Regions from separate parts of the Streptomyces sp. NPDC050546 genome, predicted to be linked through region 2. Evidence: riboswitches for the same ligand, from Rfam matches in the RefSeq annotation. Region 2 holds a riboswitch; the other holds the start of a gene.
The links. Region 2 has a riboswitch for thiamine pyrophosphate ahead of ACIBK5_RS26790 (thiamine ABC transporter substrate binding subunit). Riboswitches for the same ligand answer to the same signal wherever they lie in the genome.
Positions count from the first base shown of each region.

Region 1: linked by a shared signal. The riboswitch ahead of thiC (phosphomethylpyrimidine synthase ThiC) and the one ahead of ACIBK5_RS26790 (thiamine ABC transporter substrate binding subunit) in region 2 are both predicted to bind thiamine pyrophosphate.

Region 1 covers NZ_JBITGX010000009.1:314,863-318,205, reverse strand. Annotated here, with positions in the region: gene thiC (phosphomethylpyrimidine synthase ThiC) at 1-1,639, opposite strand, end outside; TPP riboswitch at 1,632-1,821, opposite strand; gene ACIBK5_RS23970 (YibE/F family protein) at 1,894-3,343, shown strand, end outside.
Region 2 covers NZ_JBITGX010000011.1:121,557-124,899, reverse strand. Annotated here, with positions in the region: gene ACIBK5_RS26800 (alpha/beta fold hydrolase) at 1-259, opposite strand, end outside; gene rlmN (23S rRNA (adenine(2503)-C(2))-methyltransferase RlmN) at 406-1,512, shown strand; TPP riboswitch at 1,537-1,643, shown strand; gene ACIBK5_RS26790 (thiamine ABC transporter substrate binding subunit) at 1,767-2,807, shown strand; gene ACIBK5_RS26785 (ABC transporter permease) at 2,783-3,343, shown strand, end outside.

The sequences.
Region 1 (3,343 bases), on a different contig from region 2:
CGCACATCGAGCAGAAGTGAGCCGTCTTGGCGGGCTCTGCCGGCAGGGTCTCGTCATGGAACTCCCTTGCTGTGTCCGGGTCGAGGGCCAGGTTGAACTGGTCCTCCCACCGGAACTCGAAGCGAGCGTCGGACAACGCGTCGTCCCATTCCTGGGCACCCGGGTGTCCCTTGGCGACGTCGGCCGCATGGGCTGCGATCTTGTAGGTGATGACGCCGGTCTTGACGTCGTCACGGTTCGGCAGTCCCAAGTGCTCCTTGGGCGTGACGTAGCACAGCATCGCCGTGCCCCACCAAGCGATCATCGCGGCGCCGATGCCGGAGGTGATGTGGTCGTACGCCGGCGCGACGTCCGTGGTCAGCGGGCCGAGCGTATAGAACGGAGCTTCATCGCAGATCTCCTGCTGAAGGTCGATGTTCTCCTTGATCTTGTGCATCGGGACATGGCCCGGGCCTTCGATCATGGTCTGTACGTTGAAACGCTTGGCGATCCGGTTGAGTTCCCCGAGCGTCCTCAACTCCGCGAACTGTGCCTCGTCGTTGGCGTCCGCGATGGAGCCGGGCCGCAGGCCGTCGCCGAGCGAGTAGGTGACGTCGTACGCGGCGAGGATCTCGCAGAGTTCCTCGAAGTGCTCGTACAGGAACGACTCCTGGTGGTGCGCGAGGCACCAGGCGGCCATGATCGAGCCGCCGCGGGAGACGATGCCGGTCTTGCGGTTGGCCGTCAGCGGCACATAGGCCAGGCGCACGCCCGCGTGGACCGTCATGTAGTCCACGCCCTGCTCGGCCTGTTCGATGACCGTGTCCTTGTAGACCTCCCAGGTCAGATCCTCGGCCCTGCCGTCGACCTTCTCCAGGGCCTGGTAGAGCGGCACGGTGCCGATGGGGACGGGGGAGTTGCGCAGCACCCACTCACGCGTGGTGTGGATGTTGCGGCCGGTGGAGAGGTCCATGACCGTGTCGGCGCCCCAGCGGGTCGCCCAGGTCATCTTCTCGACCTCCTCCTCGATGGAGGACGTCACCGCCGAGTTGCCGATGTTGGCGTTGACCTTCACCAGGAACCTCTTGCCGATGATCATCGGCTCGATCTCCGGGTGGTTGACGTTGGCCGGCAGCACGGCCCGGCCCGCGGCGATCTCGTCGCGGACCACCTCGGGCGAGACGTTCTCCCGGATGGCCACGTACTCCATCTCGGGCGTGATCTCGCCGCGGCGGGCGTACGCGAGCTGCGTGACCGCCTTCCCGTCCCGGCTGCGTCGCGGCTGGCGCGGGCGGCCGGGGAAGACGGCGTCGAGGTTGCGGAGGCCGCCGCGGGGCGAGGTGTGCTTGATGCCGTCGTCCTCGGGACGGACGGGGCGGCCCGCGTACTCCTCGGTGTCGCCGCGGGAGATGATCCAGTTCTCGCGCAGCGGCGGCAGGCCCCTGCGGACGTCGGTGTCGATGAGTGGATCGGTGTACGGGCCCGAGGTGTCGTACAGCGTGACGTCCTGCCCGTTGGTGAGATGCACCTGACGGACCGGCACGCGCAGGTCGGGGCGGGTGCCCTCGACGTACGCCTTGTGCCAGCCGATGGACTTCCCGGCCTCCTCGGACTGTGCGTCCTGAACGGAGGCAGGCGTGCGTGCGTCCTTGTCGGTCATGAGACCTACTCCCTACGCCGGCATTACCCGGTAACAGGTTCGGCGGTCGACGCAGCGGTTTCCGTCTGCCGACGTTCCGTGTGAAACATCACTCGACTTCGGTGATGTTTCATGTGAAACATCGCTGGGACGGAGGTCAGCGCCCTCTCAGCCCGGTGCTCCGAGCTCCCGCGTGTACAAAAGGTGCCTCCACGCTAGCGGCAATTCTGGCGCGGTGAACAGAGGGCCCCCCTCGTTCTTGCGATGATCGGTCGGTGACCACGACGCAGCGTCCCCCTTACCCACCGCCCGAGCCGCCTCGCGGATCCGGCGCCGGAAACGGCAACGGCCGGGGAGACGGCCACGATTTTGTCTCCGGGTCCGGGTATGGGCCCGAGGCGGGTTTCGGGCCCGGGGCGGGTTTCGGGCCCGGGTCCGGGGCAGGTGCAGGCGGTGAGCGTGGTTCCGGCTCTGCCGGGGGATACGGGCCGGGCAACGGCCAGGGTGGTGGCTCAGCCGGTGGGCACGGAGACGGTCCGGGCGACGGGCACGGTCCGGGTTCAGGGGGCGGGCACGGGCACGGTTCCGGGACCGGCGGAGGCGACGGCCACGGACATGGCCCCGGTTCCGCGCCAGGTGGCGGACACGGGCACTCGCACAGCCACGGTCCGGCCACACCTGTCTCCATGCATCTGCGCAAGATCATCGCGGCGATCCTGATCCCGTTCGGCGCGGCCGTGCTGATCGGTCTCGTCGTGCTGTGGCCGGGCGGCGCCCCGTCCCACGAGCGCACCGGCGTCGGCTTCGACCGGCAGACCGAACAAGCCTCGGTCACCAAGGTCGTGGAGATCAGCTGCAAGGAGGCCGGCGCCTCGGGGGTCCCGCCGACGGGCGACACCTCCACCGCCGAGGGCTCCTCCGCGGCGCAGCAGGAGAAGGGCACCTGCAAGCGGGCGACGATCCGGGTCGACAGCGGCAAGGACAAGGGCCGCACCTTCACCGAGATCATCCAGCCGGACCAGTCCCGCCAGCTGCACGAGGGCCAGAAGGTCGTGGTCGCCTACGAGCCCTCAGCGCCGAAGGACCTGCAGTACTCGGTCACCGACGTCAACCGCCGTCTGCCCTTGGCCCTGCTGGCCGGCATCTTCGCGGTCGCCGTCGTGGTCGTCGGGCGGCTGCGGGGGGTCATGGCCCTCATCGCGCTGGCCATGAGCTTCCTGGTGCTGAACTTCTTCATCCTGCCCGCGATTCTGCAGGGCTCGAACCCGTTGGTCGTGGCGGTGGTGGGCTCGAGCGCCATCATGCTCATCGCCCTGTACCTTTGTCATGGTTTGTCCGCACGGACCTCCGTGGCGGTGCTCGGCACCCTCGTCTCCCTGTTGCTGATCGGCATCCTCGGCTCGGTGTTCATCGACTGGGCCGCACTCACTGGCAACACGGACGACAACACCGGTCTGATCCACGGCCTCTACCCGACGATCGACATGAGCGGTCTGCTGCTCGCCGGCATCATCATCGGCTCGCTCGGTGTACTCGACGACGTGACGGTCACGCAGACCTCGGCGGTCTGGGAGCTGCACGAGGCAAATCCGTCGATGGGCTGGCGCGGGCTGTACCGCGCGGGCATCCGGATCGGCCGCGACCACATCGCCTCCGTCGTCAACACGCTCGTCCTCGCCTACGCGGGTGCCGCCCTGCCGCTGCTGCTGCTGTTCTCCATCGCGC
Region 2 (3,343 bases):
CCAGTACGGTGACGGCGTCTTCCGCGAGTTGGGTGAGGGGGTAGGGCTGCTGGTCGAACGGCCAGGTGGAGCGGCCGGTGTCGCGATGGTCGTAGCGGATCACATGATGACGAGAGGCGAGCATGTCCACCAGTTCGTCCGGCCAGCCCAGGCCGGACGCTTGCGCACCCATGATCAACAAGAGTGAAGGCGCATCGGCGGTGCCACGATCTTCCGCCCATAGGCGTATGCCGGGCGCTGCGTCGACAAAGCGTTCCATGGTGCTCCCCTGACCTCAGAACTCCAGTGATACGAGACGTATCGTATCGCTTGTCGCCGTCCGTCCCCAGCCGGCGATCACAGGTGACCGTCCCCACCCGGCTCTCGCCTGATCTCCCCGAGTTGATCTGCGACACTGGGAGGGTTATGCCTGCACCCGGAGAACTCACTTTCGTCGCCCCCCGCGGAGCCAAGAAGCCGCCGCGGCATCTCGCTGATCTCACTCCTGCCGAGCGCAAGGAGGCTGTCGCTGCTGTCGGGGAGAAGCCGTTTCGTGCCAAGCAGCTCTCGCAGCACTACTTCGCGCGGTACGCGCACGAGCCGGAGCAGTGGACCGACATTCCGGCCGGTGCCCGGGGGAAGCTGCGGGAGGCGTTGCTGCCCGAGCTGATGAGCGTCGTGCGGCATCTGTCGACCGACCAGGGCACCACGCGCAAGACGCTCTGGCGGCTGTTCGACGGGACGCTCGTCGAGTCCGTGCTGATGCGGTACCCGGACCGGGTGACCATGTGCATCAGCTCGCAGGCGGGGTGCGGGATGAACTGCCCGTTCTGCGCGACCGGGCAGGCGGGTCTTGACCGGAATCTGTCCACCGCCGAGATCGTGCACCAGATCGTCGACGGTATGCGGGCGCTCAGGGACGGGGAGGTCCCCGGTGGGCCCGCCCGGCTCAGCAACATCGTGTTCATGGGCATGGGCGAGCCGCTCGCCAACTACAACCGGGTCATCGGGTCCATCCGGCGGCTGACCGACCCCGAGCCCGACGGGGTGGGGCTCTCGCAGCGCGGGATCACCGTCTCGACGGTCGGTCTCGTGCCGGCGATCCACCGCTTCGCCGACGAGGGCTTCAAGTGCCGGCTGGCCATCTCGCTGCACGCGCCCGACGACGAGCTGCGCGACACCCTCGTCCCGGTGAACACGCGGTGGAAGGTCCGGGAGGTGCTGGACGCCGGGTTCGAGTACAGCGCCAAGTCCGGGCGGCGGCTGTCCATCGAGTACGCGCTGATCCGGGACATCAACGACCAGGCCTGGCGGGGCGACCGGCTCGGGCGGCTGCTCAAGGGCAAGCCCGTGCATGTCAATCTCATCCCGCTGAACCCGACGCCGGGGTCGAAGTGGACCGCCTCGCGGCCCGAGGACGAGAAGGCGTTCGTGGAGGCCATCGCCGCCCATGGTGTGCCGGTGACGGTCCGGGACACCCGTGGGCAGGAGATCGACGGGGCGTGTGGTCAGCTCGCGGCCACCGAACGGTAGTCTGACCGTCGTACATACACCTTCATATTCCGACAGGGGAGCGCCACAGCGCTGAGAGTGCGGCACACGGCCGCAGACCCTCCGAACCTGGCCCAGGTCATTCTGGGTAGGGAGATCGGTCATCACTCGAGCTGTTGCGCCCTGCCCGGGACCACGGAAGTCCCGGGCAGGGCCGCGTCTTCTCCTGGTCATCCAGGAGGAATCCAGTGAGTAGCAAGAAGAAGCGGTTGACGGCTGTGGTCGTCGGGCTCGGTATGGCCGGCGCGCTTGCCGCGTGCGGGTCGTCCGGCGGCGGTCAGGGGTCCGGTGACTCCAATAAGACCGTGACGCTCGTCAGCCATGACTCGTGGGCCGCGTCCAAGGGCGTCATCGCCGCCTTCGAGAAGCAGTCCGGCTACAAGGTCAATGTCCTGGAGGACGGCGACGCCGGGCAGGCCGTGAACAAGGCGATCCTCACCAAGGACAACCCGCAGGGCGACGTCTTCTTCGGCGTCGACAACACGCTGCTCTCGCGGGCGCTCGACAACGGGCTGTTCCAGTCGTACGAGGCGAAGGGCTCGGAGCGGATCAAGGCCGAGTACCGGGCCGACCAGGGCGAGCACCGGGTCACGCCCGTCGACACCGGCGACATCTGCGTCAACTACGACAAGAAGTACTTCGCCGATCACAAGCTGGAACCGCCGCGGAGCTTCGACGATCTCGTCAAGCCGCAGTACAAGAACCTGCTCGTGACCGAGAACGCCTCCGCCTCCTCGCCCGGACTCGGGTTCCTGCTCGGCACCGCCGCGAAGTACGGGGACGACGGCTGGGAGGGCTACTGGAAGAAGCTCAAGGCCAACGGCGTGAAGGTCGTCGACGGCTGGGAGCAGGCCTACAACCAGGAGTTCTCCGGATCGTCCGGCGGGAAGAAGGCCAAGGGCGACCGGCCGCTCGTCGTGTCGTACGCGTCCTCGCCGCCCGCCGAGGTTCTCTACGCCGACCCCAAGCCCGACACGGCACCGACCGGGGTCGCCGAGGGCACCTGCTTCCGGCAGGTCGAGTACGCCGGGCTGCTGAGCAACGCCAAGAACACCAAGGGCGGCAAGGCGCTCCTCGACTTCCTGGTCTCCGAGCGGTTCCAGGAGGACATGCCGCTCAACATGTTCGTGTACCCGGTGCGCGAGGGCGCCCAGGTGCCGCCGGAGTTCGTGAAGTTCGGGCCGCAGGCGAAGGATCCCGAGACCCTGGGCCCGGCGAAGATCGCCGAGAACCGTGATCAGTGGGTCAAGTCGTGGACCTCACTCGTACTCAAGTAGCCGGCCGGAGGCGGGGCGCGGTGGCGCGGTTCGGGCTCATCGCCCTGCCCGTCGCGTTCTTCGCCGCGTTCTTCGCCTACCCCGTCGCCGCGATCGTCGCGCGTGGGCTGAAGGTCGACGGGGCCTGGCGGTTCGGGCGCATCGGTGAGGTGCTGGCGCAGTCCGACGTCCGGCACGTCCTGTGGTTCACCACCTGGCAGGCGCTCGTCTCCACCGCGCTCACCCTGCTGATCGCACTCCCCGGCGCGTACGTCTTCGCGCGCTTCGACTTCCGGGGCAAGCAGGTGCTGCGGGCGGCCGTGACCGTCCCGTTCGTGCTGCCCACGGTCGTCGTGGGTACGGCGTTCCTGGCGCTGGTCGGGCGGGGCGGGCTGCTCGACGAGCTGTGGGGCGTACGGCTGGACACCACCGTGTGGGCGATCCTGCTCGCGCACGTCTTCTTCAACTACGCGGTCGTCGTACGGACCGTGGGCGGGCTCTGGGCACAGCTGGATCCGCGGCAGGAGGAGGCCGCGCGGATGCTCGGGGCGTCGCCC